Linked DNA regions of Azospirillum sp. TSH100. The protein of the gene in region 1 binds, or shares a complex with, the protein of each later gene. Links are inferred from orthologs where the notes say so. Each region holds a gene or a part of one and is shown in the gene's direction. Other genes may lie near its edges.

The links.
Region 2: the proteins of dnaG (region 1) and E6C72_RS30035 are in contact, whole or in part, in a crystal structure (PDB 2R6A), measured with the Geobacillus stearothermophilus proteins. The link is inferred for Azospirillum sp. TSH100 from one-to-one orthologs. Residues at the interface, in WP_049624496.1 of Geobacillus stearothermophilus: Lys456, Leu457, Leu458, Pro459, Ala460, Asn463, Ala464, Leu467, Leu535, Leu536, Ile537, Ala538, Gln544, Glu545, Asp548, Tyr549, His552; in WP_033016901.1 of Geobacillus stearothermophilus: Ser13, Glu15, Ala16, Gln18, Glu91, Leu92, Asp94, Ala95, Val96, Pro97, Thr98, Ala99, Ala100, Asn101, Tyr104, Tyr105, Ile108.

Annotation. Positions count from the first base shown.
Region 1 is NZ_CP039634.1:1,809,147-1,819,283, forward strand. Bases 7,170-10,137 are described here. They hold dnaG (DNA primase), read left to right. Parts: upstream 7,170-7,683; coding sequence 7,684-9,591; downstream 9,592-10,137. Other genes in these bases: E6C72_RS08695 (Uma2 family endonuclease), read left to right, coding at 7,170-7,566; rpoD (RNA polymerase sigma factor RpoD), read left to right, coding at 9,805-10,137. In the rest of the region: E6C72_RS08655 (alpha/beta fold hydrolase), read right to left, coding at 1-687; prmB (50S ribosomal protein L3 N(5)-glutamine methyltransferase), read right to left, coding at 797-1,729; arsC (arsenate reductase (glutaredoxin)), read right to left, coding at 1,766-2,107; serA (phosphoglycerate dehydrogenase), read left to right, coding at 2,334-3,578; E6C72_RS08675 (hypothetical protein), read left to right, coding at 3,683-4,405; E6C72_RS08680 (HNH endonuclease), read right to left, coding at 4,413-4,757; carA (glutamine-hydrolyzing carbamoyl-phosphate synthase small subunit), read right to left, coding at 4,877-6,049; E6C72_RS32700 (TetR/AcrR family transcriptional regulator C-terminal domain-containing protein), read right to left, coding at 6,115-6,330; E6C72_RS08690 (GatB/YqeY domain-containing protein), read left to right, coding at 6,414-6,878; more of E6C72_RS08695, read left to right, coding at 6,970-7,169. UniProt on the Escherichia coli protein: RNA polymerase that catalyzes the synthesis of short RNA molecules used as primers for DNA polymerase during DNA replication.
Region 2 is NZ_CP039639.1:465,633-475,615, forward strand. The notes cover bases 3,291-6,104. They hold E6C72_RS30035 (replicative DNA helicase), read left to right. Parts: upstream 3,291-3,851; coding sequence 3,852-5,357; downstream 5,358-6,104. Other genes in these bases: E6C72_RS30030 (TIGR00730 family Rossman fold protein), read left to right, coding at 3,291-3,718; alr (alanine racemase), read left to right, coding at 5,363-6,104. Outside these bases: E6C72_RS30010 (hypothetical protein), read left to right, coding at 1-93; E6C72_RS30015 (LysM peptidoglycan-binding domain-containing protein), read right to left, coding at 121-1,308; E6C72_RS30020 (cytochrome c), read right to left, coding at 1,602-2,498; E6C72_RS30025 (cytochrome c), read right to left, coding at 2,502-2,987; more of E6C72_RS30030, read left to right, coding at 3,134-3,290; more of alr, read left to right, coding at 6,105-6,487; E6C72_RS30045 (hypothetical protein), read right to left, coding at 6,640-6,849; E6C72_RS30050 (hypothetical protein), read right to left, coding at 6,852-7,385; E6C72_RS30055 (ABC transporter permease), read left to right, coding at 7,587-8,363; E6C72_RS30060 (ABC transporter ATP-binding protein), read left to right, coding at 8,374-9,147; nth (endonuclease III), read left to right, coding at 9,223-9,903. UniProt on the Escherichia coli protein: The main replicative DNA helicase, it participates in initiation and elongation during chromosome replication. Travels ahead of the DNA replisome, separating dsDNA into templates for DNA synthesis.

The DNA of each region.
Region 1 (10,137 bases):
GCCGGGCCGGGTGGTCAGGGCGGCGGGAAAACTCTCCGTCAGATGCTCCGGTACCGGGCGCGGCGAGAACAGCGTCTTCAGCAGTCCCGGCATCATTGCCTTGGAAACCGGCGGCGACAGGGTGTGGCGCAGCAGGCCGCCCAGCACCGGCGTCGTCAACGGCGCCACCAGAACCGTGTCGACCCGTCTGGTCGGGAAATAATAGCCGGCCAGCAACACCAGCCCCTTCACCACGCGGTGGTGGTCGAGCGCCAGCGCCAGCGCCACCAGGGTGGCATAGGAGTGGCCGACCACCACGGCCTTCTCGATGTTCAGCGCGGCAAAGGCCCGGGCCAGGAGATCGGCCTGATCCTCAGGCGTCCATTCGCGGTCGTGGGGCCGCTCGCTGTGGCCCATGCCGGGGCGGTCGAAGGCGATCACCCGGTGGCTCCGTGCCAGCCGTTGGAACAGCCCGCTCGCCAGCGAATCACCGAGGGCGGAGACATTGCCATGCAGCAGCACGACCGGCGGACCTTCGCCGGCTTCCATATAGTGCAGCCGGACGCCATCGACGGTGAGGAAGCGGCCTTCCGGGGGATAGCGACGCTCGGCTGCGCGCGCCGCCAGGCTGTTGGCGATGGCCAAGCCGCCCAGGGTCAGCGCGGTGAGGCCCAGAGTCGTGAGCATGGTGGAGTGGCGGTCGGTCATGGCGGTTGTCCTCTCAGGCTGCTGCTGCGGCGCAGCATCGCGAGGGGACAACCGGCGGGCGGGGAAAGGGTTCCGGGGAGGGGCTTCCGCCGTCTCCCCAACCCCCACATCACTTCCCAGCCTTCAGCTGATCCCGCGTCAGCCAGAACACCTCGCCGAAGCTGTTGGCTGTTTGCAGCCACAGGAAGTCCAGATGCGGATACTCCGCCTCCAGGATCTCGCGGCCGGTGCCGAACTCGCACAGCAGGCCGCCCTCCGGTGTCAGGTGCTTGGGTGCTTCCTTCAGGATACGGCGGACGATCTCCAACCCGTCGTCGCCACCGGCCAGCGCCATCTCCGGCTCGGCACGGAATTCCGGCGGCAGGGCATCCATCGACTCGGCATCGACATAAGGCGGGTTGGTGATGATGACGTCATACTTCCGCGTTTTCAGCGGAGCGAACAGGTCGCCGTGATGCAGGGCTATGCGGTCCTCGAAGCCGCTGTCGGCGACGTTGCGCTTCGCCACCTCCAGCGCGTCGGGCGACAGGTCCACCGCGTCGACCTGGGCCTCGGGGAAGATGCGGGCGGCCAGGATGGCGAGGCAACCGGACCCGGTGCACAGATCCAGCACCCGCTCGACCGAGGTCGGATCCTCCACCAGCGTGAAATCATCGCCGCCGAACAGGTCGGAAAACAGCAGTTCGCCGATGTAGGAGCGCGGGACGATCACCCGCTCGTCCACATAGAAGGGAATGCCCTGGATATAGGCCTTGTTCAGCAGGTAGGGCGCCGGCTTGCGGGTGTCGATGCGGGCATGGAGGATGCCGGCCACCGCCTCGCGCTCCGCCGCGGTCAGGCGGGCGTCCAGATAGGGGTCGAGCTGGTCGACCGGCAGGTGCAGCGTTTCCAGCACCAGGAACACCGCCTCGTCGAAGGCCGTGGTGGTGCCGTGGCCGTAATCCAGATCGGCCTCGTTGAAGCGGCTGACGCCGTAGCGCAGGAAATCGCGGATCGTCTTCAGCTCGGCGGCCGCGGCGGCTGGGGTGTGTTTGGTGGTCACGGGCGGCTGGCTCCGGTCAGAGGCGGGAATGAGGGGTCAGAGCAGGTCGAGGACCGACTCCGGTGGGCGGCCGACGCGGGCGCGGTCGCCCTTGACCACGATGGGGCGCTCGATGGCGGCCGGGTTGGCGGACAGAGCGGCGACCAGCGCCTCGCCATCGAGATCCTTGGGCAGACCGGCCTCCGCCGCTTCCTTGGCACGGGTGATGTCGCGCGGCCCCTTGCCCAGCTTGGCGAGGAGGACCGACAGTTCCGCCGTGCTGGGCGGGGTCTTCAGATACTCGATCACCGTCGGCTCGACACCGCGGGAGCGCAGAAGCTCCAGCGTCTCGCGCGATTTGCTGCAACGCGGGTTGTGATAGATCGTCACGTCGCTCATGACAGGGTTTCCAAGTTTGAAGAGCGGTCAGACTGATACACCCAACCCGCGTTGCGCGCCAATCCGGCATGCGGAAACGGACGCCGCGGCGCAACATCCCTCAGGTGACAAGGGCCGGCTTTGGTATTATTTTGCGCGCTCGCTTTTCCGAAGGGCCCAGACGCGCCGTTTTCCCGGTGGGCGGGCCTTGCGGAACAGAACCGATGCCCAGATACGGAAGCCGGCCGTGACCAAGCTCTCGCTCTCCAAGGACAAGATCAACATCCTTCTGCTGGAAGGTGTTCACGACAACGCCATCGACGAGCTGGCCCGCGGTGGTTACGCCTCCGTCGAGCGGCTGCCGCGCGCGCTGGACGAGGATGAACTGCTGGAGCGCATCGGCTCGGTCCACATCCTGGGCATCCGCTCGCGCACCCATCTGACCGCCAAGGTGCTGGAGGCGGCGAACAAGCTGATCACCGTCGGCTGCTTCTGCATCGGCACCAACCAGGTCGACCTGAAGGCGGCGCGGCGCCAGGGCGTGCCGGTGTTCAACGCCCCCTATTCCAACACCCGGTCGGTGGCGGAGCTGGTGATCGGCGAGATCATCATGCTGATGCGCGGCATCTTCGAGAAGTCGCAGCTGGTTCATGGCGGCGGCTGGATGAAGTCGGCCAAGGACAGCTACGAGATCCGCGGCAAGACGCTGGGCATCGTCGGCTATGGCCATATCGGCACCCAGGTGTCGATCCTGGCCGAAGCCATGGGCATGCAGGTCCGCTTCTACGACACCGTGCGCAAGCTGGCTCTCGGCAATGCCCGCGCCTGCGACTCGCTGGAGGAGCTGCTGTCGGTGTCCGACGTGGTGACCCTGCATGTGCCGGATACCCCGCAGACCCGGAACATGATCGGCGAGCGCGAACTGGCCGCCATGAAGAAGGGCAGCCACCTGATCAACGCCGCCCGCGGGCAGGTGGTGGAGATCGAGGCGCTGGCCGCCGCGATGAACTCCGGCCACATCCTGGGTGCCGCCATCGACGTCTTCCCGGTCGAGCCCGGCTCGGACAAGGAAGAATTCCAGAGTGCGCTGCGCGGCATCAAGACCGCCATCCTGACCCCGCACATCGGCGGCTCGACGATGGAGGCCCAGGCCAACATCGGCACCGAGGTGGCGCAGAAGCTGCTCGAATATTCGGACAACGGCTCCACCGTCGGCGCGGTCAACTTCCCGCAGGTGGCGCTGCCGGTCCAGGCCGGCTGCACCCGCTTCCTGCACGTCCACGAGAACCGCCCCGGCATCCTGCGCAAGGTGAACGAGGTGTTCTCCGGCCGTGACCTGAACATCGCCGCCCAGTATCTCCAGACCGATCCGGAGCTGGGCTATGTGGTGGTGGACGTCAACGGCGACGTCGAAGAGCTGGAGGTCGTGAACGACCTGCGCGCCATCGAAGGCACGCTGAAGGCGCGCTTCCTGTTCCCGTCGCAGCATTGAGAAGGTGAGGGGAGGAGGGCCTGTCAGTGGCGCCCCTCTTCCCCTTCGTCTCTCTTGCCGTCAATTCTCTTGTGGGCGAAGGGTTTCCCGGTAACAGTGCCGGAATGACCGTTCGCCTCCTGTTCCTTGCCATTCTGGGCATGCTGCTGGCAGCCTCACCGGCCGCGGCACAGGCCAGCGGTTGCTCCGGTTTTCCGCCGGCTAAGCTGGATCTCGAAACCGTGCTGGCGCCGATCCAGCGCGACGATGCGCTGACGATTGCGCAGCTCACCCGCCTGCCGGGACGCACGCCGGGACCGGTCAGCGCCGCCGACAGCCATGTGCTCGGACTGACCCAGGCGCGTTATGGTGAACAATCGCAAGTGTCCGCCCTGTTCAAGACGATGGGCGACGGCACCTACTGCGCGTCGGCCAGCGCCCTGACGATCAGCTTCGGCTTCCAGCAGCGCGTCGTCCATGTCGCCAGGGAGATACCGGCCAATTCATGTCTGTATGGCGAGGTTCTGGCCCACGAGATGCGCCATGTCGCGGTGGACGAGGCTCTCCTTCAGGAGATGATGCCGCAGATCCGCAGCCAGTTGGATCAGGTGATCGCGGGGATGGCGCCGGTCCGGTCCCGCAGCCAGTCGCAGGCGATGGCGGCGATCCGCCGTCCGCTCGAATCGGCGATGCGGCGGATCATGCAGGACTTCGGCCGCGAACGCGACCGTCGGCAGGCCCAGGTCGACACCGTCGAGGAGTATGAGCGGGTCAGCCGGGTGTGCAACGGCGAGGCGCGCAATTACCTGCCGAAGCCCGCCACGCGGCGGACCGTTCGCCAGGGCTGAAGACCCCTCAGCGCTTGCGCCGCCGGCGGTCGGTGGCGTGACCGTCAACGTACTCTGGCGGTTTGCGGCGGACCCAGCCGATGAAGGCGGCGATGTCGGGATGGCCGCGAAGCGCATCGATCCCGTGATACTGGTCGCGCAACTGCTGTTCGGTCAGCACCGCATGGATCTTCGCATGGCAGATGCGGTGCATCGTCACCGTCTCCCGTCCGCCATAGGTGCGGGGGACGAGATGGTGTTCGTTCAGGCTGGCGCCGGGCACCATGGGCCGGCCGCAGAGCGGGCAGGCGGGACGGTCGGACCGGGTCACCGGCGCAGGACTGGTGGCGAAGCGATGATCTGGCAGGCGCATTCCAAACCATATGGTCTGATCGGTCGGCCGGCCAAGATGGCTGTGACAGGTCGGTACTCCAATGAAAAAGGGGAGCCGCCATCGCGACTCCCCCATTCTCCAACGAACCCTGTCCGGTTTCAGGCCGCCTTCTTCTCGGCGATCAGCTGGACGAAGCGGTCGAACAGATAGTGGCTGTCCTGCGGACCGGGCGAGGCTTCCGGGTGGTACTGCACCGAGAAGACAGGCTTGCCCTTCAGGCGGATGCCCTCGTTGGTGCCGTCGAACAGGCTGACATGGGTGACCTCGGCGTCGGCCGGCAGGGTTTCCGGCACCACGACGAAGCCGTGGTTCTGGCTGGTGATCTCCACCCGGCCGCTGGCGAGATCCTTGACCGGATGGTTGGCGCCGCGGTGGCCCTGCTGCATCTTGGTGGTCTTGGCGCCCAGCGCCAGCGACAGCATCTGGTGGCCGAGGCAGATGCCGAACATCGGCACACCGGTGTCGAGCAGGCCCTTGATGGTCGGCACGGCATATTCGCCGGTGGCGGCGGGGTCGCCGGGGCCGTTGGACAGGAAGACGCCGTCCGGCTGGTGGCGCATCACGTCCTCGACCGTGGCGGTGGACGGAACCACCGTCACCTTGCAGCCGGCGGCGGCGAGGCAGCGCAGGATGTTGCGCTTGGCGCCATAGTCGATGGCGACGACATGGTACTGCGGCTTGTCCTGGGTGGCGTAGCCGCCGCCGATGGTCCAGCCGGCCTCGGTCCAGTCATAGGTCTGGCGGCAGGACACGTCCTTGGCCAGATCCATGCCCTCCAGACCCGGCCAGCCCTTGGCCTTGGCGACCAGCGCCTCGATGTCGAACTTGCCGTCAGGCGCATGGGCGACGACGCCGTTGGGCGCGCCCAGATCGCGGATGCGGCGGGTCAGCCGGCGGGTGTCGATGCCGGCCAGGCCGACGAGGCCGTAGCTCTTCAGCCAGTCGTCCAGATGGCGGGTGGCGCGCCAGTTGGACGGGTCGGTGATGTCGGCGCGCAGGATCAGGCCGCGTGCGGCGGGCGTGATCGTCTCGATGTCTTCGGCGTTGGCGCCGGTGTTGCCGATGTGCGGGAAGGTGAAGGTGATGATCTGGCCGGCATAGCTGGGATCGGTCAGGATCTCCTGATAGCCGGTCATGGAGGTGTTGAAGCACACCTCGCCCACCGAATCCCCCGTGGCGCCGATGCCTCGGCCGCGGAACACGGTGCCGTCGGCCAGGACCAGGACGCCGGTGTGAACCGCATTGTCGGAGGGGGGAGTGGCGAGAGTCATTCCAGTGAACCTTCCCAAAAACCGCGGCCGGCGACGGATCGGGTGATCGGCGGAACGGCGACGGCCTAGCGTCCCGCCGGGCGCGCACACGTAGCCGCTCGCACCCCACCTCCGCCGGAATGGGCGATGACGTGGGATCGAGTGGGCTGATCGGATGGGCCGGACATCCTATATGACGATTGGACGCCCGATTTCCAGCAATAGCTTTGCAAGGCGGCCCTGATCCGCCGACAAAGTCGGGTGGTGCGGGCCGCCCATTCGCTGGCCGGGGCTTTTGCCATGGAAATCGGCGGCCATTTTCGGAATAGTCGGCTGTCCGGCTGGAGCCTCCTTTCCCGGCCCGACGAAGCAAGGAAGACAGGACATGACGCTGCGCACGCAGTTCACCGACAGCCTCAAGGATGCGATGCGCGCGAAGGACCAGCGCGCGGTGTCCACCATTCGCATGATCCTCGCCGGCCTGAAGGACCGCGACATCGCCGCCCGCACCCGCGGCGTGACCGACGGCATTGACGAGGCGGAGATCCTGTCGATGCTGCAGACCCTGGTGAAGCAGCGCAACGAATCGGCGGGGCTGTACGAGCAGGGCGGCCGTCCCGAACTGGCCCAGCAGGAGCGCGAGGAGATCGCGGTCATCGAACGCTTCCTGCCGAAGCAGATGAGCGACGAGGAGGCCGGCGCCGCCATCGACGCCATCGTCACCGAACTGGGTGCGGTCAGCATCAAGGACATGGGCAAGGTGATGGCCGAGCTGAAGGCCCGCCATGCCGGCCAAATGGACTTCGCCAAGGCCGGCGGTCTGGTGAAGGCGCGGTTGTCCGGCAAGTAAGGCCGGGCCGAAGGGGCGCTGGCCGCCGAGGGGGAACCCGAGGCTAGGCTTGCGCCCCGGGGTGGCGTGCAGCAGTCGGGAGGACGGTGGAATGGTCGCGGTCCGCAAGCCCACTTTCTCACGCATGACCGTCGCGGAGTTCCTGGACTGGAACGGCGACGGCACCGACACGCGGTACGAGTTGGTGAATGGCGAACCGCGCGCCATGGCGCCGGCGAGCATCACCCACGGCATCCTGCAAAGCACGGTCGCCCGTCTGATCGGAAATCATCTGGCCGACCGGGCGCCCGGCTGCCACATAGTGACCGCGCCCGGTGTGCAGCCCCGAGTCCGCTCCAGCCACAACATGCGTATCCCTGACCTGGGCGTGACCTGCACCCCCGACGAACGGGGACTGCGGACGCTGCCCGATCCGGTCCTGCTGATCGAGATCCTCTCGCCCAGCAACGAGGCCGAGACCTGGGAGAATGTCTGGACCTACACCACGCTGCCGTCGGTCCGTGAGATTTTGGTGCTGTGGACGGCCGGGATCGGTGCGGAGCTTCTGCGCCGGCAGGCGGACGGAAGCTGGCCGGAGAGCCCATCGGTGATCATGGCGGATGATGCGCTGGGTCTGGAAAGTATCGGCTATGAGGTTCTCCTGAGCAGACTCTATGCCGGGACGCATCTCGTCAGGCAACCTGACTGACCTGCGCCATCTGCGCCCTTGGGGGCGGCGGCGCTGGTTCCCATACTATGCCTCTGCTATAGCCTAGCGCCCATCGCCTCCGCCTGATGCCCTCTGTAGCCCGGTGACCGTTCGACCATGGCCTTCCCGCCCCAATTCCTGGAAGAACTGCGCACCCGGCTGACCCTGTCGGAAGTGGTCTCCAAGCGGTTGCGGCTGATTCGCGCCGGGCGGGAGTACAAGGCGCCCTGTCCCTTCCACAATGAGAAGTCGCCGTCCTTCTACGTCAATGACCAGAAGGGCTTCTTCCATTGCTTCGGCTGCGGGGCCCATGGCGACATCATCGGCTTCGTCATGCGCCACGACAATCTCGGCTTCCCCGAGGCTGTCGAGCATCTGGCGGGAGAGGCCGGGCTGCCGGTGCCGCGTCCGACCGAGGAGGACCGGCAGCGCTACGAGAAGCGCAAGACCCTGCATGACCTTGTCGAGCAGGCGACGCGCTGGTTCGAGCAGCAGCTTCACACAGCCGCCGGGCGGCCGGGGCTGGACTATTTCCTGCGGCGCGGGCTGGATGGCGAGACCATCGCCCGCTTCCGGCTGGGCTTTGCGCCCGGTGATTCGAACGCGTTGCGGACCTATCTCGGCAAACAGGGCTTTTCCGACGACGACATGGTCAATGCCGGGCTGCTGAAGCGGCCGGACGACGGCCGGTCGCCCTACAGCTTCTTCCGCAACCGCGTCATGTTCCCGGTCACCGACAGGCGCGGGCAGGTGGTCGCTTTCGGCGGCCGCATCCTGGAGGGTGACGGGCCGAAATACGTCAACACCGCCGACACGCCGCTCTTCCACAAGGGCACGCTGCTCTACGGCCTGTCGCGGGCCCGGCAGGCGGCGGCGGACGGCAAGCCGGTGATCGTCGCCGAAGGCTACATGGACGTGATCGCGCTGGTCCGCGCCGGATTCGAGGGGGCGGTGGCCCCGCTGGGCACCGCGCTGACCGAGACCCAGGTGCAGGAGTTGTGGAAGCTGATCCCGGCGGCGGAGAAGGTGCCCTTTCTGTGCTTCGACGGCGACAATGCGGGCCGGCGCGCGGCGTGGCGGGCGGTGGAGCGCATCCTGCCGCACCTCGCCCCCGGCCAGTCGGCCCGCGTCGCCTTCCTGCCGGATGGGGAGGATCCCGACAGCCTGATCCGCGCCCAGGGTCCGAAGGCGATGGGGGCGGTGCTGGAAGCGGCGATCCCGCTGTCCGACGCGCTATGGCGGATGGAGAGCGAAGGCCGGCCGACCGATACGCCGGAGGCCAAGGCCGCGGTGAAGGCGGCGCTGGAGGCCCGCGTCGCCACCATCGCCGACCGCGACGTCCAGAGCTTCTACCGCACCGAGATGCGCCGCCGCGTCGACGAGGCCTTCGCCCCGGTGCGGCAGGGCTACAACCGCGGGCCGTGGGTGCCGGGGCAGGGGCGGGGTCGCTTCGGCGAAGCGCCGCGCCGCCATGTACCGGGCACGCCGGGACGCCTGACCTCCAAGCCGGTGGGGGAGGGGCGCGGCCGTGCGTCCCGCCTTGCCTCCATGCGGGAGCGCGTCCTGCTGGCGACGCTGATCAACCATCCGGACCTGTTCGGCGAACTGGCCGAGCCGCTGGGGCTGTTGCCATTCGGTGACCCGGAACTGGAAAAACTGCGCTGGGCGGTCATGGAATGCCTCTCCGACGACCGCAACCACGACTCGACACTTGACGCCGCTGCGCTTTGTCGCCACTTGTCATCCGCCGGCCATGAGACGATGGTCGGTGCTTTGCTAAGCGAGTCGACCTATGTCCATGCCGGCTTCGCCCGTCCGGACGCCTCCACGGAGGATGCACGGAAGGGATGGTGGCCTGCGTGGCGGCATCTGCATCACGAGCGGGTGCTCGACGATCTTAGGGAAGCGAAGGCGGCTCTGACCCGTGACAACAGCGAGGCCAACTTCGCGAGGGTCGTGGCTCTTCAGCAGGAGGTCATAAAGTCCGGCCTGGGTATCGCGGACAGTGACTTTGACGATGTCTGACGGTTGACGATGCATATCGTCGCCAATCGGTCATCGGTTGATGAGTACTCGGTTTACGGGTACAGGGCAACAGGACGGGGCCGCATGACAGGTTCTGTGATGGCGGGTTCTGGGTAGATACATGGTTTGGGGGTGGGGCGGACGGGCCGGGCAACCGGGACCGGGCGCTCCTTTCGTCTTTATTCACTGGGGTAATGCGGGGGCACCGATCGCATGGCCACGAAAGCTGCGAACAGCGTGGAAGTTTCCGAAACGCGGGAGGAATCCGCAGACGGTCCTCTGATGGACGGCATGGGTTTGGCCGTCAAGAAGATGATCGCCCGTGGCAAGGAGCGCGGGTATGTCACCTATGACGAGCTGAACGCAGCGCTGCCGCAGGATTCGTCCTCGTCCGAGCAGATCGAAGACACGATGGCGATGCTGTCCGAAATGGGCATCAACATCGTCGAATCGGAAGAGCAGGATTCGGAGAACAGCGGCGAGGCCGGCGGCGAGGGCGAAGGCCGTTCGTCGGGCAACCTCGACGATGACGACATCGGCCGCACC
Region 2 (9,983 bases), on another replicon or contig:
ACGCTGGATCCGAACCCGGCCGGCGAGGGGCCGGAGGTGCTGCGCCTCACCCCGCTCGGCTGGGCCGCCATCGGCCGGATGCCCGCGGACTGATCGTACCCGGCGGGGGGACGCGCCCCCTCAATTCACCTGCGGCAGGGTGAAGATCTGGCCGGGATAGATCATGTCCGGGTCGCGGATCTGCTCGCGGTTGGCGGTGTAGATGGTGGTGTAGAGCATGCCGTCGCCATAGGTGCGGCGGGCCAGCCGCCACAGGCTGTTGCCGGGCTGGACGACGACGTTGCGCCCGTCGGTGGCGGATGCCGGCATGGCGGAGACCTGGACCGGCAGTTCGGCCCGCGCCGTCACCTTGCCCGACAGCGTGACCTGATCGGCGCGCAGGGTGTAGAGGCCGGGGTCGATCAGCTTTTCCGGGGTCAGGCGCCAGTTGCCCTTGGGGTCGCTGTGGGCGCTGCCGACGAGGATGTTGTCGAGATAGAGCTGCACCGCGCTGTTGGGCGCCGCCCGTCCGCCGAGCGCCACCCGGCCGGCGGGATCATAGTCCATCGTCTCCACCGACACGCCCCCCGGCGGCGCGGGCGCCCCGTTGTCGGGCACCGGCGGCGCCTGGAGAATCGAACTGCCGCCCATGGCCGGCGCCGCGCCGGCCAGCCCGTCGCGCGGCACCGCCACGGCGACCGGAGCGGTCAATGCCGGCGCAGCCGGTGCCGAAACGGGCGGCGCCGAAGCGGGTACGGCGGGCGACTCGGGTGCGGGCTTCACCGCCGGTTCGGGCACCATCACCACGACCACCTTGTCGGCGGGCAGCGGCGCATCGGCACCGGGGCGGGTTTCGGTCAGGTTCAGTTCGCGGGTGCCGGGCGCCAGCGGCCTGTCGGGCAGCATCACCCATTCGCCGCGCTGGTCGGCCTTGGCCGAGGCGACCGTGCTGCCGCCGTCGGTGACCGTCACCTCGGCCCCCGGCGCGGCGCGGCCGGCCATCACCGTCGCCCCGTCCGGCGCCACCCGCACCACGTCGAAGCTGGGAGCGGCCGGCTTGGCCGGTTCCTTCGCCGGTTCCGGCTTGGCGGCGGGCTGCGCCGGTGCGGCGGCAGACTGGGAAGCCGCAGACTGGGAAGCCGCAGATTGGGAAGCGGCAGACTGGGGCGCAATCGGGGCCGCGGCCGGAACAGCAGCAGGAGCGGAGGCCAGGGTCACCGGCCCACTCGCCGGCTTATCGGCCGGTTTGCCGGCAGGCCACAGGGCGATCGCCGCCGCTCCGCCCATCAGAGCCACGCCCAAAGCTGCGAACAACGCGTTTCGTTTCACCTGAGCACCCATCCGGCGGCCCGCCACACTGGCGGGATGACTGACTATAGCAGAAGGACAGGTCGCAAAAGAATGGCGCCGTTGGCGCGAAACCATCCGCCAAACGGGCTCGATTGCCCCAACGGATCAGAATTCCGCACCAAATCGGCGCCTGTTGCCGGCAGACCTCATACGCGGTCAGAAAAATTCTGACCGCTGCGTTCATACGCCACGCAGGCTTCGCACCCATCGGCGCGCGCCCGCGGTCGCGGCCGATACCGGGTCCGGAAAGTCAGGACTTTCCGGACCCGGTATCACTCCTTGGCCGGAACCGTCCTCAGATAGGCGATGATGGCGGCGCGGTCGTCGGCGGTCAGCTTCGACGTGGTGTTGCGCACCACCTCGCCCATGGCTCCGCCGGCGACATCGCCGTCCGGGGTCAGGCCGGCCTCCAGGAACAGCGCAAGATCGCCGTCCGACCAGCCGCCGATCCCCTTGCCCTTGGTCTTGGAGCCGGTGATGCCCGGCACCTTGTCGTTGTCGGGGCCCTGCGGATTGCCGGCGAGATAGCGATCGGAATCGAGCCCGCCGAGCTGGGTGCGCGGGCTGTGGCATTCGGCGCAATGGCCCAGCGCATCGACCAGATAACGCCCGCGGTTCCAGGCTGGCGGTTTGGCGGGGTCATCGGGCACCGGACCGGGGGTCAGGTACATCCACTGCCAGACCGGCACCATGAAGCGCCAGGAGAAGGGCGGCGACAGGTCGTGCGGCCTGTTGGCGGTCGGAGCCGCCGGCAGGCTGAGCAGATATGCCTTCAGATCCAGCAGGTCGCGGTCGGTCATCCGCGTGTAGCTGGCATAGGGAAAGGCCGGGAACAGCGCGGCACCGTCCGGCCGCACGCCCTCGCGGACGGCGCGGATGAAGTCGGCATCGCTCCAGCGGCCGATGCCGTTCACCGGATCCGCGGTGATGTTGGGGGTGTAGAAGGTGCCGAAGGGAGTCACCAGCGCCCGGCCGCCGGCCAGCGGCTTGCCGCCGCCCTTCTCGTCGGTGTGGCAGCCGAGGCAGCCGGCGGCGTTGAAGATGTAGGCGCCCCGGCCGACCGCATCGTTCGCCGCGCCGTTCGGAGGAGCCTCGCCGGCGGCACGCGCGCTGCCGCCCGCGAAGGCGAGCGGCAGCAGCAGGGCGGCGGCGGTCAGGACGCGCCGCACCGGTCAGTTCTTCTTGACGCGGAAGTCCTCGTGGCAGCTCCCGCAGGTCTTGGAGGTGGCGCCGAGCGCCTGGGCGATCTGCGCGCGGTCGCCGGTCTTGATGGCGGCGTCGAGCTTCTCGGCCGCCGGCTGGACGGCGCTCCAGTATTTCTGCGTCTCGGCCCAGTTCTTCCACAGCTCCGGCTTGGCGGCGCTGTCGCCCACGCCGACGGCGGTGCCCTCGGGGAAGACCTTCTTCGGGTCCATCTTGGACACCGCCAGCACGGCTTCCGCGCCCTTGGCCGCGTCCTCGGCGGTGCCGCCCTCGTTCTTCACGAACTTGGCGACGGCGCCCATGCCGCCGCCCAGCTTCTTCATGGTCTGTTGCCGCTCCTTGACCTGCTCGGCCGGATCGGCGGCGCCGGCGGCGCCCGCCGACATGCCGAACAGCGTGAACATCAGACCGGCGACGGATGCCGCCGCAAGAACATTGACGACCCGGTTGCTCATGTGGTCCCTCCCGATGATGCCGTGGCTTAACGGTGCTTGTGCCGCTGTTGACGCGCCGGCCCCACCCGATATTCCATGGCATTCGCCAGATTTTTACAAGGCCCCGCCTCCCTTGGATGGCGGTGGTGAGAAAGGGGTGACCCGCGATGAAGAGCCTGTCGTCCGTCTGCGTCTATTGCGGCGCCTCCGCCCGTGTCGCCGATGTCCACAAGGACGCCGCCCACGCGCTGGGCGACGGGCTGGCGCGGCGCGGCATCCGCATGGTCTATGGCGGCGGCCGGGTCGGGCTGATGGGGATCGCCGCCGACGCCGCCATCGCCGCCGGCGGCGAGGTGGTCGGCATCATCCCGGAACACATCCAGTCGGCCGAGGTCGAGCACACCGGCCTGACCGAGCTGCATGTCGTCGACAGCATGCACACCCGCAAGCGCATGATGGTGGAGCGGTCGGACGCCTTCGTCATCCTGCCGGGCGGGCTGGGCACGCTGGACGAGGCCTTCGAGATCCTGACCTGGAAGCAGCTGCAACTGCACGACAAGCCGATCGTCATCGCCGACGTCGACGGCTACTGGCGCCCGCTGCTCGGGCTGATCGACCACATGGTGGCCCAGGGCTTCGCCCGCATCGACCGCTCCGCCCTCTACCGCGTCGCCGACCACATCGACGGCGTGTTCCAGGCGCTGGAGGCGTTGCCGGACGCCGCCCAGCCGGTCCAGCCCCGCAAGCTCTGAGGCATCTTCAAAGCCCTTCCCACGGTTATCCCCAGACTTCCCAGCTTGTGGATAACTTCTGTGCACAGCTTTTGTGGAGAGCCTTCCGCCCTTCACCAAGCGTTCGCGTTCTGTTTCTGATACTGTGTCCGTCATGAGCAACCAGACCTCATCGCTGTTCGATCCCCGCCCCTCCGCCGCGGTCAAGCCGACGGCCGAGTACCGCACGCCCCCCAACAACGAGGAGGCGGAGCAGGCGCTGCTGGGCGCGATCCTGGTCAACAACAAGGCCTATGAGAAGGTCGGCGAGTTCCTGCGGCCGGAGCATTTCTACGACCCGGCCCACCAGCGCATCTTCGCCGCCATCACCAAGATGATCGACCGCGGCCAGATCGCGAATCCGGTCACCCTGAAGTCGCTGTTCGACAACGATCCCGAACTGGCGGTGGAGGGCGGCAGCGCCTATCTGGCCGAACTGGCGGCCAACGTGGTGACGGTGGTCAATGCCGGCGATTACGGCAAGACCATCCACGACCTGTTCATCCGCCGGCAGCTGATCGAGGTCGGCACCGACATGGTGAACGAGGCGTACCGCCACGACCTCGACATCACCGCGCTGGACCAGATCGGCGAGGCGGAGAAGCAGCTGTTCGACCTCGCCTCCACCGGCGACGTGCAGGGCGGCTTCGTGGCCTTCGGCGAGTCGGTCAAGCACGCCATCGCCACGGCGGAGGTGGCCTTCCGCCGCTCCAGCCACGTCACCGGCGTCACCACCGGCCTGATCGACATCGACCGCAAGCTGGGCGGCCTGCACCCGTCGGACCTCATCATCCTCGCCGGCCGCCCCTCGATGGGCAAGACGGCGCTGGCCACCAACATCGCCTTCAACGCCGCCAAGGCGCACATGCGCTCCAGCGGGCAGGAAGGCGGCGTGGTCGGTTTCTTCTCGCTGGAAATGTCGGCGGAACAGCTGGCAACCCGTATCCTCGCCGACGAGGTGCAGGTGCCCGGCGACAAGATCCGCCGCGGCGAGATCCGCGACACCGACTTCCCCAAATTCGTCCAGGCCAGCCAGGATCTGGCGCGCTGCCCCTTCTATGTCGACGACACGCCGGCCCTGTCGGTCGCCGCCGTGCGCACCCGCTGCCGCCGGCTGAAGCGGACCTCGGGACTCAGCATGGTGGTGGTCGACTATCTCCAGCTGCTGCGCGGTTCGTCCTCGCGCGGGTCGGAGAACCGGGTGCAGGAAATCTCGGAGATCACCCGCGGCCTGAAGGCCATCGCCAAGGAGCTGGACGTGCCGGTGGTGGCGCTGTCGCAGCTGAGCCGCGCCGTGGAACTGCGCGAGGACAAGCGTCCGCAGCTGGCCGATCTTCGCGAATCGGGCTCGATCGAGCAGGACGCCGACGTCGTGATGTTCGTTTTCCGTGAACAGTATTATCTTGAGCGCGCCGAGCCCTCGCGCCGGCCCGACGAGAGCGACGACAAGTTCAACGACCGCTATCAGCGCTGGCAGCAGCGCCTGGGCGAGGTGCACAACACCGCCGAGGTGATCATCGCCAAGCAGCGTCACGGTCCGATCGGCACCGTCCGTCTCTACTTCGACGGCCAGTTCACCAAGTTCGGCGATCTCGACCAGCACCACCAGACCGACGAGTGACCAGAGTGACGAGCGACCAGACCCCGCGCGCCGGCGCCATCCTTACCGTGGATCTCGGCGCCGTCGTCGCCAATTGGACTCAGCTGCGCGACCGCGTGGCTCCGGCGGACTGTTCCGCCGTGGTCAAGGCCGACGCCTATGGGCTGGGGGTGGCGCGGGTGGTGCCGGCCCTGGCCGCCGCCGGCTGCCGGACCTTCGTCGTCGCCCAGTTGGAGGAGGCTCTCGCCGTCCGCCGCGCGCTGGAGCCGGTGGCGCCCGAGGCGCAGGTGTTCTCGCTGGGCGGCCTGCCGCCCGGGTATGAGGGGGAGTTCATCGCCGAGCGCATCCTGCCGGTGCTGAACCATCTGGGCGAGATCGCGGCGTGGCGGGCCTTCGCGGCGGCGCGCGGCGAGGTGCTGCCGGCGGTGATCCACATCGACACCGGCATGAACCGGCTGGGCCTCGGCCCCGACGAGCTGGACGAGCTGGCCGGCCATCCGGAGTGGCTGGAGGGGATCGACGTCCGCTATTGGATGACGCACCTCGCCTGCGCCGACGAGTTCGACAACCCGATGACCGGGGAGCAGCGGGAGCGCTTCCGCGCGGCACTTGCCCGGCTGCCGAAGGCGAAGGCGAGCTTCACCAACTCGTCCGGCATCTTCCACGGCAAGGACCATCATTTCGACCTCGCCCGGCCGGGCTGCGCGCTCTATGGCGTCAACCCGACGCCGCATCTGCCCAACCCGATGCAGGGCACGGTGCGGCTGGACGCGCGGCTGCTTCAGGTGCGCAACTGCGCGGCGCCGATGACCGTCGGCTATGGCGCCGCCCACAAGGTGACGGGACCGGCGCGGATCGCCACCATCGGCGTCGGCTATGCCGACGGCTATCTGCGTTCGCTGAGCGGCAAGGGGCATGTCTTCGTGGATGGCGTCGCCGCGCCGATCGTCGGGCGGATCTCCATGGACCTCATCACCATCGACATCACCGGCCTGCCGGAGTCGGTGGCGCATGCCGGCCGCATGGTCGAGCTGATCGGCCCCAACCGCCCGGTCGACACGGTGGCGGATGAGGCCGGGACCATCGGCTACGAAGTGCTGACCTCGCTCGGCCGGCGCTATCACCGGGATTATGTGGGCGGAGAGGAGTAGAGGCAGGGAGACTAGCCATCACGGCGCCGTGAGCGGCTGACTCCATATGCTGACGCGCATCGTCGGCGGAAGCAAAAACAAAAGCGCCCCTTGAGCATGTCAAAAGGGGCGCTTTATATGTCGAAAAGCGGAAGGAATACCGCCACGAGTCTCTAGACTCCAAAAATGATCTTCTCGAAGCTCGGGAGCAGTTTCTCAGCGTGTTCCTTGCGAAATCCCTTGTACTGCGTAAGATAGTCAAGCATGGACATCTTGCCAGCACGGATTTGATCGCGCAGGCTCCGCTCATGTTCTTCGCGGCTGATGGTGATATGCTCCATCAGATCACTCTTGGCGTCGCTAAAGCGTATGTTGATGCCCATTTCTATCTCCTACGAACAAGAGCCACCCTGCGAGGGTGAAAACCAGTCCGACGCATCTCAACACAAAAATCAGGTTGGTTGACACGCGTTGCAAGGTGACTGTACCAGCGTTCCAGCTTTGAGTCATTAGGAACGCCAACGATCATCGGAGGACCGTTATCCTCCATGTAGCGCAAAACACCACCCACCAGGAAACGTTCCAGTTCAAGGAATTCCTTCATGGACAGCCTCTTATCGCGAGACAGCCGCCGGTAGGCGGCGCCCTCCTCAAGCTCGTTCTCCGAGTTGTCGAACTTGAATAACAGACCAGCGCCATCGCTGGGCCGAGGCAGCCCCAACTCATCATAGAAGTACTCCAGCCCGTACTCCTCCAGTTCGACCGCCTCGACCCTCATGGTGTAAATAAGCTTTCCGATCGGAAAGGATGTACCCCATACGGCGCGCACGCCATTCGCCGTCGCCGCCAGCGAAGGAAGAGGGCCTGGGTCAATCGGTGCGACAGGTGTGTGTTTAAGGCTCATGAGGCCGAAAAACATATGAATTCTCCGAAGAAATGCAACAAATTCGCGAATGCCTCCGCGCCCTGCACGCCGCTCCCGAAACCGCGAATGGGACTCCGCCGGAACGCGACACCCAACTCGCTCCTCCATTGCAAAGTCCAAGGATGACCGCGGCGCTCATCGGTGCTATGACCGCAGCGCCCAAATGAGTCTCAAACCAAGGATGCGGGCCGACTGATGGGTTTCCTCGCCGCCACCGGCCGGGCCTTCCTGATCTTCCTGGAAGCGACCGGACGCCTTGCCCTGTTCACCGGGTCCGCCCTGTCGCACTGCGTGCGGCCGCCGCTCTATCCGCGCCAGATCCTGCGGCAGATGATCGACATCGGCTATTACTCGCTGCCGGTGGTCGGGCTGACCGCGCTGTTCACCGGCATGGTGCTGGCGTTGCAGAGCTACAGCGGCTTCTCCCGCTTCCAGGCCGAGGGCGCCATCGCCACCGTCGTCGTGCTGTCGATCACCCGCGAGCTGGGTCCGGTGCTGGCCGGCCTGATGGTCGCCGGCCGCATCGGCGCCGCCATGGCGGCGGAGATCGGCACCATGCGGGTGACCGAGCAGATCGACGCGCTGTCCACCCTGTCGACCAACCCGCACAAGTATCTGGTGGCGCCGCGGCTGATCGCCGGTCTGACCATGGTGCCGCTGCTGGTGGTGGTGGCCGACATCATCGGCGTGTTCGGCGGCTTCCTGGTCGGCGTCTACCGGCTGGACTTCAACGCCGCCAGCTACATCAACCGCACCTGGGAATTCCTCCAGCCGGTCGACGTGATTTCCGGTCTGGTGAAGGCGGCGATCTTCGGGTTCCTGATCGCGCTGATGGGCTGCTACCACGGCTACCACTCCAAGGGCGGCGCCCAGGGCGTGGGTGCTGCGACCACCAACGCGGTGGTGTCGGCCTCCATCATGATCCTGGTGTGGAACTACCTCATCACCGGCCTCTTCTTCTCGACCAAGTGAGCGCCATCAAATGACCGTTCCCAAGATCGCGCTCAAGAACGTCTACAAGCATTTCGGCCCGAAGAAGGTGCTGAACGGCATCGATCTTGAGGTGGCGAAGGGCGAGTCGCTGGTCGTCATCGGCGGGTCGGGCACCGGCAAGTCGGTGATGCTGAAGAGCATCCTCGGCCTGCTGACCCCGGATTCCGGCTCGATCCAGGTCGACGGCGTCGAGACCACCCGGCTGCGCTCGCGCGAGCGCGAGAAGATGCTGCACAAGTTCGGCATGCTGTTCCAGGGTGCTGCCCTGTTCGACAGCCTGACGGTCTGGGAGAATGTCGCCTTCGGCCTGATCCAGGGCGAGCATATGCCGCGTGCCCAGGCCAAGGAGATCGCCATCGCCAAGCTGGGCGCCGTCGGCCTCACCCCCGACGTGGCGGAACTGTCGCCGGCGGAGCTGTCGGGCGGCATGCAGAAGCGCGTCGGCCTTGCCCGCGCCATCGCCGACGAACCGGAGATCATCTTCTTCGACGAGCCGACGACCGGCCTCGACCCGATCATGGCCGACGTGATCAACGAGCTGATCGTGCAGTGCGTGAAGGATCTCGGCGCCACCGCGGTCACCATCACCCACGACATGGCCTCGGCCCGCAAGATCGCCGACCGCATCGCCATGATCTACCAGGGCCGGATCATCTGGACCGGCCACGCCCGCGACATCGACAATTCGGGCAACGCCTATGTCGACCAGTTCGTCCATGGCCGGGCGGACGGGCCGATCAAGATGCAGATCAAGGCGCTGTAGACGGAACAATCGCGGGGACTGGCCGGTTTCCGAACCGGGCTCATCAGCAGCCCGTTCGCCGGAGGTCGATCGCTCGTGAGTGTACAACCCGCGACGTCCCAGGATTTCGACATCGACGAGGTCTTCCGCCGCCTGCGGGTTGCGGTCGCCCCCTACCCGAAAGCGGCGATGTTCGAGCTGCGCGACCGCGGCTATGCCACCCCGTTCCAGCAGCTGGTCGCCAGCCTGATTTCCGCCCGCACGCGGGACGAGACGAGCCTGATGGTTGCCGAACGGCTGTTCGCCGTCGCCCCCACCCCCGCCGCGATGGCCGCGCTGCCGGAGGAACGGCTGGTCGAGCTGCTGCACGGCGCCACCTTCCCGGAGCCGAAGGCGCGCGACATCCGCGACCTCTCCCGCCGCATCGTCGAGGAGCAGGAGGGCGAGGTGCCCGACACGCCGGACGGTCTGATGCGCTTCCACGGGGTGGGGCCGAAGATCGCGGCGCTGACGCTGGCGGTCGGCTTCGGCATCCCGGCGCTGGCGGTCGACATCCATGTCCACCGCATCACCAACCGCTGGGGCTATGTGCGGGCGCGCACCCCGGAAAAGACGATGGCGGCGCTGCTGGCGGTGCTGCCCAAACGCTATTGGGTGGAGATCAACGAGCGGCTGGTGCCCTTCGGCAAATGGATCTGCACCGGCGAACGGCCGCGCTGCTCCAGCTGCCCGCTGCTGCCGATGTGCGCGCGGGTTGGGGTCACCACGTCGCGCTGACGGGTGCGATTGATGCAGATCCTGGCGGGTCATCGGACGCCTGGCTAGAAGAGCGGCCGGAATTCCGCTTTTCGAGGCTC